Regions from separate parts of the Rummeliibacillus sp. G93 genome, predicted to be linked through region 1. Evidence: a T-box and tRNA genes for the amino acid it is inferred to sense, from the RefSeq annotation. Region 1 holds a T-box; the other holds one or more tRNA genes.

Region 1 (4,403 bases):
ATCTGCAGGTGCGTTATCAACAACTCCGCCTACAACAAATTCTGATACAATGTTCAACTGAGCAAAATTGATTTGTGGATCCTGTAAAAGAGTAACCGTTTGTTCATCACCGAAGACTGTTACTTTTGCTTCTAATGATTTCCCGATTGTTTTCGCATTACGAGCTTCTTCTAATGCTTTTAATACTGTGTTTCGAATCGCCATAATAGAAGTCCATTTTTCTGATAGTTGTTCGAAATTCTCTTTTTGAACAGCATCAGGCATATCTGTCAATTGGACGCTTTCAGCATCTGCATAGCTTAGATAAGACCACATCTCATCTGTTGTATGCGGAATGATTGGCGTTAATAATTTCAATAACGCATTTAATGTATCATACATCACGGATTGCATTGCACGGCGCGGCTGAGCATCTGCACCCTCGATATATACAACATCCTTTGCAATATCCAAATAGAATGAACTTAGCTCTGCTGCTACAAAGTTGTTGATTGCTTTATAAACAGTCGCAAATTCATAACGATCGTATGCATCACGTACTGTTTGAATCAGCTTTTGTAGCTCCATGTACATATATTGATCGACTTCACGTAAATTTTCATACGATACATAGTCTTGTTCTGGATTAAAGTCGTGTAAATTACCGTGTAAGAACTTTAATGTATTACGGATTTTACGATATACTTCTGACACTTGTTTCAGCATATCCATCGAAATACGCACGTCTGCTGTATAGTCAACAGAAGCTACCCATAGACGTAAAATATCTGCTCCGTATTGGTTCATCACTTTACTTGGCGCAATGATATTGCCAAGCGATTTACTCATTTTTCTTCCATCTCCATCAAGTACAAAGCCGTGTGAAAGCAATCCTTTGTACGGCGCATGGCCATTGATAGCTACAGAAGTGATAAGAGAAGAGTTAAACCAACCGCGATATTGGTCAGAGCCTTCTAAATACAAGTCTGCAGGATAACGTAATTCAGGTCGTTCAACTAATACACCTTGGTGAGATGAACCAGAGTCGAACCATACATCCATAATGTCTGTCTCTTTCGTGAATTCTCCATTTGGCGATCCCTCATGCGTGAATCCTACTGGTAGCAATTCTTTCGCTGTTTTTTGGAACCAAATATTTGAGCCATGCTCACGGAATAATTTTTGTACGTGTGAGATGGTTTCTTCAGTGATAATTTCTTCCCCGTTCTCTGCATAGAAGACTGGAATTGGCACGCCCCATGCACGCTGACGTGAAATACACCAGTCTCCGCGGTCGCGAATCATGTTGTACAGGCGAGTTTCACCCCATACCGGCGTAAAATTCGTGTCACGGATAGCTTGAAGCAACTCTGGACGGAATTTATCAATAGATGCAAACCATTGTGGTGTAGCACGGAAAATAACAGGTTTTTTTGTACGCCAATCGTGCGGATATGAGTGTTCAAAGAATGTAAGATTCAATAACGCGCCAGCCTCATCCAATTTTTCGCAGATCGGTTTGTTGGCTTTATCGTAAAACATACCAGCAAACTCGCCCGCATCTTCTGTTAAGCAGCCTTTATGATCTACAACTGATAAAGTTTCCAGTCCGTAACGCTTACCGACTTGATAGTCATCTTCACCATGGCCAGGTGCTGTATGAACACAACCAGTACCAGCATCAAGCGTTACATGGTCGCCCAGCATAACAAGTGATTCACGATCAAATAGAGGATGTTTCGCCGTTACATTTTCAAGGTCCGTCCCTTTGATTTCACGATCGATTTCAGGATTTTCCCAGCCTAGCTTCTCAGCTACCGCTTCAAGCAATCCTTTCGCAATAATGTATTTTTGACCATTCTCTTTTACAACTACATACGTATATTCAGGATTTACAGAAATACCAAGGTTCGCAGGAATCGTCCAAGGTGTTGTCGTCCAAATAATGAATTTTTCCCCTGCATTTACTACACCTTTTCCATCTAAAACATCAAAAGCAACATAAATAGAAGGAGATTTAATATCTTTATATTCGATTTCTGCTTCTGCTAAAGCAGATTCACTTGAAGGAGACCAATACACTGGTTTTAATCCTTTATAGATATAGCCTTTTTTAGCCATATCGCCAAACACGCCAATTTGACGCGCTTCGAATTCCGGTTTCAAAGTGATATATGGGTTTTCCCAATCACCGCGAACTCCAATGCGTTTAAATTGTTCACGTTGGCGTTCTACTTGTTCGTATGCATACTCTTTACAAAGTTCACGGAATTCCGCTACAGTCATTTTCTTGCGGTCAACGCCTTTATTTGTTAAAGCTTGCTCAATTGGAAGTCCGTGAGTATCCCAGCCCGGTACGTATGGTGAATAGTGCCCAGTCATAGAACGATGGCGATTTACCATGTCTTTTAATACTTTATTGAGCGCATGGCCCATATGAATATCACCATTTGCATAAGGAGGGCCGTCATGCAAGATGAATGCTGGGCGATCCTTCGTACGTTCTAGAACTTTTGTATAGATGTCCATATCCTTCCACTTATCTTGAATTTTCGGCTCATTGTTTGGTAGATTTCCGCGCATAGGGAAATCTGTTTTTGGCATTAACAGGGTATTTTTATAATCCATTTTTATTCCTCCTTGACTACTTGAAACTCATTTTTAAAATAAAAAAACTCCTCATCCCAAAAAGGGACGAGGAGGAGATTTCTCGCGGTACCACCCTAGTTGCGCTGTAAAAGCGCCGCTTAAGACACCTTAACGCGGTGTTGACGAGATTGCCTACTTCCCTTTCAACAATCTAGTTCAGGAGTGATTTTCTTTTATAAGCGTTTCGTTTAGGCTTCCACTATCCCTAAATCGCTAGACGGCACTTATAAAGTACTCTCTCCATCATTACTTTTATATATGATGACATTATAGTTAAAATGGACGCTTCCAGTCAAGTACTAATCCTGTGGCAGGTCCAGATGCTCTAATTCTGCGGTATCCACTTCATATTCCATTAAATGATCCCAATCATCTGATTGAATTAAATCCAATTGAGCTTCGACAATCATTTTGAAACGATTGCGGAAGACTTTTGATTGCTTTTTCAATTCTTCGATTTCCATTGCGATGCGGCGAGCTTTGGAAAGGGCTTCATTGACTATACGATCCGCGTTTTTTTCAGCTTCTTTGACAATTAGCTTTGCTTCTTTTTGAGAGTTTCGACGGACTTCTTCTGCTGCTTCCTGTGCAATGACAATTGACTTTTGCAACGTTTCTTCAATTGAGTTATAGTGCCCAATCTGTTCGTTACTTGAAAGAAGTTTATTCTCAAGCTCCTTTTTTTCTTTTAGCACTATTTCATAATCTTTAATAACTTGTTCTAGAAACTCATTTACTTCATCTTCATTATATCCTCTAAAGCCGCGACTAAATTCTTTATTATGTATATCAAGTGGCGATAATGGCATGATTTGCACCTCTCCTTAACTACATTTACTCATTATTATACATTTCTCTATTTGGAAGTTCACTCAAATTCTGCATTTTTATAAGAAAATTACGATTTTCGGTCCATTTTCCCTACTTTCATGCGGTATTTATCTTTTTTTGTCTTACCTTCGATTGATTGAATGATAAAGCGGCCGAGTCCTCTTATGGATATCAAATCGGATTCTTGCAATTCGAAAGAAACTTGTTCACATAGGGCAAAATTCACTTTTACTTTCCCACCATTGATGAACGCAGCTGCTTTCTGGCGCGATATTGGATAAACCGAAGCTATGACAGTATCTAAACGTAAAGAACTTGTTGTTGTTGACTGCTCTTTCCAATCGGCATCAGGAGGCAATAAAGTATCAGACGTAGGCAATTGCCCCACTTCTACTTTAGCTTGGCCAACGCTAATCAGATTGAGCCTCACATATTCAAACACTTCTTTGGCCACAACAAATTGAACAGTTTCTGAGCCCACACGTATGTCGCCAAACTTAGAGCGCTCAAGTCCAATCGATAATAAGGCGCCCAGTACATCTGGATGTTTTAAATGAACAAATTTCGAAGGATAGCTAAGTTGACAAATAACTAGGTTGAAATCTTCTTCTGACGGTAAAAAGTAATCTGGATAAATGAGAGCTCTTTGTCGCTCCGCTCCATCAAATAAACCAGCCATAGAAACTTGTATATCGCCATTCTTCCCAATAATATTGTGGACAATCTGACTCATGCGTGGATCTAAAAAATCGGTTAGCTTTGGCGCATACTGATCCTCCACTTCTTTTTTCCACCCGATTACTTGTTCGATAAAGGCTCTCTCCGATGGCCTGAAATGTTGAAATACATCTTCCATTGTAGTGTCTCCCTTTTAATTTCTTATCTAACAAAAAAGCCCCACACTCGGGTGGTGGCAACTTGTAAAAGAGAGCCCTTTTAAGGGG
Region 2 (4,403 bases), 1.3 Mb from region 1:
CTGGGAAATAGTTTGCTGCTGCCGTACCCGATGTACATACAAGGACAACAGGTTTTGTACTAGCCTTGGCAAGTCCCAATGCAAGAAAAGCAGCTGACCGCTCATCCACTTGTCGATATAGCGTAAATTCTTTACTGTTGGCAAATGCATAAGCAAGTGGCGTAGAACGAGAGCCAGGGCTCACTACAACATCTTTTATGCCGGTAGCATGCAATGCACTCACAAGTTTATATACATAGTTATTTAAAATCTCTTTATTCGTCATCTAATTGACCCCCTAAAGCGCGAACCATTGGGCGGAATTTTACAAGTGTCTCTTCATACTCACTTTGTGGCGTTGAATCAGCTACAATGCCTCCGCCCGCATATAAAAAGGCTTTATTCGAATTTAATAATGCTGATCGTATTGCAACCGCAAATTCACCATTATTTCGATCATCCAGCCAACCAATTGGTGCTGCATATAAACCTCTGTTCATCGGTTCATATTGGCGTATCACTTCCATAGCGCGCATTCGCGGCACACCGCCTAAAGCAGGAGTCGGATGCAAGGTTTTCGCCAATTGCAAAATCGTAGCTCCATTCTTTAAATGTCCCTCAACAGGTGTAAATAAGTGTTGGATATCCCGGATTTTTAATAGTTCAGGTTGGCTAGGGATTGAATAAGAAGAACAATTATCCTTAAATGTCTTGCCGATCATATCCACTACGTATTGATGCTCTGAACGGTTCTTCGCATCATTGTATAATTCAAGCCCTAAACGTTCATCTTCATCGCTTGATCTCCCACGTTTAATAGAACCCGCTATACATGATGAATATGCGTAAGCATCTTGCACTTTTACTAAACGTTCAGGAGAGGCGCCAAAAAAGAAATGGTTTTTATATTCTAAGCCAAACAGATAGCTATTTTGTTGTTCATTCATTAGCTGTGCAAGTACATTTGCTGAAGCAACTGGCTCTTGAAATTTCAAAACATGTGAACGCGCAATGACTACCTTGTCCGCTTCTTTCTTTTGAATAAGATTTGTTACTTGTTCAATCGATGTAAGGTAAGCAGCTTTATTGGGCTCTGTACTTTCAACCACTATTGGTTTAGCGTATTCCACTTTCTCAAATGTGTAGCTTGCACGGAGAAGTTCATCTCTTTTTTTGCAAAGCTTCTGAAACAGTCCTGCTTCTTCCCGTTCTGCTATATAGTTTGTGCTAATATAGCTGTGTCCGTTACGGATAATTAACTGGTAGGTAGCAGCTGCGAAAAATGCTTCTGGCACATCATCCCACTCGCCTGACTGTGTGTTGGCAGGATCAAATGTAAAACCTCCGAATAATACGGGTCTTACATTCTCCTCATTTGTGAGTACATGCTGCGTGAGCTTCTTCCATTGCTGGTCGACCTCTTCAAAACGTCCCTCATTTAATCCGCTTTCGATTATATGTGCATGGCCTAAGCCAACTAACGTAAAAGTTTGATCAGGATTTTGCCAGAAAAAACGTTGTCCAGTAAATTCTTCTTCACCCGCATGAAAAAAGGCTAATGCAGACAAAGAGCTAACTTCGATTGTTTCTGAGAAAAACTGCAGTGTTGTTTTTTCTGTATCCTTTTGGTCGCCGATTGTTGACGACAACTGATGATTCATGAAAATTACCTCCGTCAGTAGATCATTTATCTACTAAGTACATACTTCTATATATTCTATCATACAACTTTCATTAATTTTCGGCACTTATTTGCTTTTTTAATGACTAATCATGGAATTTGGACAAAACAAAAAGACTGCGTAAATGCAGTCTTTTATAAATCTGTATCATAAATTCCATCAGATTCGCTTCCTTTATCAGATGGTGAATCTGATGAGCCATATTCTTCGACAACCAGAAAGCTATCTTCGCCGTCAACACGGTAATCCTTCAAATTGCTCGGATGTGAAGTATTCCCTGTCAGAACTCCTTCTTCAACTGAACGTTCCGTTGTATCTAGTGTATCCTCCGCATGCTCTATGCAAGTCAAAGTTCTAGGCATTGCTTCTAAGCGTTCGTAAGGAATTTCTTTACCACACACTACACAGGTACCATACGTACCAGCCTCCATGGCCCGAAGCGCTTCTTTAATTTCTTCTTTTTGAAAGTCATGGAATTTATCCATTGCAAGCTCTGTTGCTTGGTCTGTCAGATCTGTCGCCTGATCAGCAGGATGGTTATCATAGTTAGAGAGCTCCGTTGATTCAAAAACCCTGTCATTATCAGGCCTTTCTTCAATACGTTTCAGCTCATCCAATAATTCATTCTTTAAATGTTGTAATTGTTGTTCGTTCATATACTTAGCCTCCCATTCTTTCTTATTTATTCCCCAAAAACAACTTTTCAAAGCCATTTTTCGATTTTTAAGAAAAGAAAAAAGATGAGATGGAAATTCTCGAAATATTGAACGGATTAACATAAAAATAAAAAAGTCTTTAGAACATAAACTGTTCTAAAGACTTAGTATGACCCCTACGGGATTCGAACCCGTGTTACCGCCGTGAAAGGGCGGTGTCTTAACCGCTTGACCAAGGGGCCAATTGTATGGCGGAGAAGGAGGGATTTGAACCCTCGCGCCGGTTGCCCGACCTACACCCTTAGCAGGGGCGCCTCTTCAGCCACTTGAGTACTTCCCCACATGGCTCCGAAGGCAGGACTCGAACCTGCGACCCTCTGATTAACAGTCAGATGCTGCTACCAACTGAGCTACTTCGGAATAATAAATGGTGGGCCTAAATGGACTCGAACCATCGACCTCACGCTTATCAGGCGTGCGCTCTAACCAGCTGAGCTATAGGCCCATTTTGGAGCGGGTGAGGAGAATCGAACTCCCGACAACAGCTTGGAAGGCTGTGGTTTTACCACTAAACTACACCCGCATCATGGTGGGTCGGGACAGAATCGAACTGCCGACACTTAGAGCTTCAATCTAATGCTCTACCAACTGAGCTACCGACCCATAATGCTTTTGAAAAAAATGGCGGTCCGGACGGGACTCGAACCCGCGACCTCCTGCGTGACAGGCAGGCATTCTAACCAGCTGAACTACCGGACCATTTGGTTGCGGGGGCAGGATTTGAACCTGCGACCTTCGGGTTATGAGCCCGACGAGCTACCGAACTGCTCCACCCCGCGATAATGTTATATATTATTTTGTGATAATGGAGGAGGAAGAGGGATTCGAACCCCCGCGCGGTTTGACCCGCCTGTCGGTTTTCAAGACCGATCCCTTCAGCCAGACTTGGGTATTCCTCCGATATTTAAATGGTGGACCTTGCAGGACTCGAACCTGCGACCGGACGGTTATGAGCCGTCTGCTCTAACCAACTGAGCTAAAGGTCCTTTAATATGGCGGCCGAGGGGATCGAACCCCCGACCTTACGGGTATGAACCGTACGCTCTAGCCAGCTGAGCTAGGCCGCCATGATATTATATTTTAAAATTTGGTGGAGCCTAGCGGGATCGAACCGCTGACCTCCTGCGTGCAAGGCAGGCGCTCTCCCAGCTGAGCTAAGGCCCCAAATTAATTTTTTTAATGGTCGGGAAGACAGGATTCGAACCTGCGACCCCTTGGTCCCAAACCAAGTGCTCTACCAAGCTGAGCTACTTCCCGGAAATGGTGCGCCCAGCAGAAGTCGAATCCACAACCTTCTGATCCGTAGTCAGACGCTCTATCCAGTTGAGCTATGGGCGCATATGTAAATTTCTCTAATTTATAAAAATGGTGCCGAGGACCGGAATCGAACCGGTACGGTAGTCACCTACCGCAGGATTTTAAGTCCTGTGCGTCTGCCAGTTCCGCCACCCCGGCATATTTGGAGCGGAAGACGGGGTTCGAACCCGCGACCCCCACCTTGGCAAGGTGATGTTCTACCACTGAACTACTTCCGCATATGCTGTGTTAATCTGGCAATATTTAATTTAAAATGGTGCGGGTGAAGGGAGTCGAACCCCCACGCCTTGCGGCGCTAGATCCTAAGTCTAGTGCGTCTGCCAATTCCGCCACACCCGCGTGATTAAAATGGTGAGTCATGTAGGATTCGAACCTACGACCCTCTGATTAAAAGTCAGATGCTCTACCAACTGAGCTAATGACTCATTTTAAGTGGTGCCGGCGAAAGGAGTCGAACCCTCGACCTACTGATTACAAGTCAGTTGCTCTACCAACTGAGCTACACCGGCGAATAAATATGGTGGAGGATGACGGGATCGAACCGCCGACCCTCTGCTTGTAAGGCAGATGCTCTCCCAGCTGAGCTAATCCTCCATATTACAGCCTAGCAACGTCCTACTCTCACAGGGGGAAGCCCCCAACTACCATCGGCGCTAAAGAGCTTAACTTCCGTGTTCGGCATGGGAACGGGTGTGACCTCTTTGCCATC

The links. A T-box is a leader RNA that pairs with one kind of tRNA and senses whether it is charged. The one in region 1 lies ahead of ileS (isoleucine--tRNA ligase), so its partner is inferred to be a tRNA-Ile.
Region 2: it encodes a tRNA-Ile, which carries the amino acid that the T-box ahead of ileS (isoleucine--tRNA ligase) is inferred to sense. The anticodon was not compared.

Annotation. Positions count from the first base shown of each region.
Region 1 covers NZ_CP097314.1:943,413-947,815, reverse strand. Annotated here, with positions in the region: gene ileS (isoleucine--tRNA ligase) at 1-2,607, opposite strand, end outside; T-box leader at 2,667-2,884, opposite strand; gene M2M59_RS04680 (DivIVA domain-containing protein) at 2,928-3,437, opposite strand; gene M2M59_RS04675 (YlmH family RNA-binding protein) at 3,527-4,315, opposite strand.
Region 2 covers NZ_CP097314.1:2,276,961-2,281,363, forward strand. Annotated here, with positions in the region: gene menD (2-succinyl-5-enolpyruvyl-6-hydroxy-3-cyclohexene-1-carboxylic-acid synthase) at 1-265, opposite strand, end outside; gene M2M59_RS11330 (isochorismate synthase) at 255-1,640, opposite strand; gene M2M59_RS11335 (TraR/DksA C4-type zinc finger protein) at 1,796-2,317, opposite strand; tRNA gene M2M59_RS11340 (tRNA-Glu) at 2,488-2,559, opposite strand; tRNA gene M2M59_RS11345 (tRNA-Ser) at 2,567-2,657, opposite strand; tRNA gene M2M59_RS11350 (tRNA-Asn) at 2,661-2,737, opposite strand; tRNA gene M2M59_RS11355 (tRNA-Ile) at 2,746-2,822, opposite strand; tRNA gene M2M59_RS11360 (tRNA-Gly) at 2,827-2,900, opposite strand; tRNA gene M2M59_RS11365 (tRNA-Phe) at 2,905-2,980, opposite strand; tRNA gene M2M59_RS11370 (tRNA-Asp) at 3,000-3,076, opposite strand; tRNA gene M2M59_RS11375 (tRNA-Met) at 3,080-3,156, opposite strand; tRNA gene M2M59_RS11380 (tRNA-Ser) at 3,184-3,276, opposite strand; tRNA gene M2M59_RS11385 (tRNA-Ile) at 3,287-3,363, opposite strand; tRNA gene M2M59_RS11390 (tRNA-Met) at 3,371-3,444, opposite strand; tRNA gene M2M59_RS11395 (tRNA-Ala) at 3,466-3,541, opposite strand; tRNA gene M2M59_RS11400 (tRNA-Pro) at 3,558-3,634, opposite strand; tRNA gene M2M59_RS11405 (tRNA-Arg) at 3,639-3,715, opposite strand; tRNA gene M2M59_RS11410 (tRNA-Leu) at 3,744-3,832, opposite strand; tRNA gene M2M59_RS11415 (tRNA-Gly) at 3,838-3,912, opposite strand; tRNA gene M2M59_RS11420 (tRNA-Leu) at 3,949-4,033, opposite strand; tRNA gene M2M59_RS11425 (tRNA-Lys) at 4,044-4,119, opposite strand; tRNA gene M2M59_RS11430 (tRNA-Thr) at 4,128-4,203, opposite strand; tRNA gene M2M59_RS11435 (tRNA-Val) at 4,213-4,288, opposite strand; rRNA gene rrf (5S ribosomal RNA) at 4,297-4,403, opposite strand, start outside.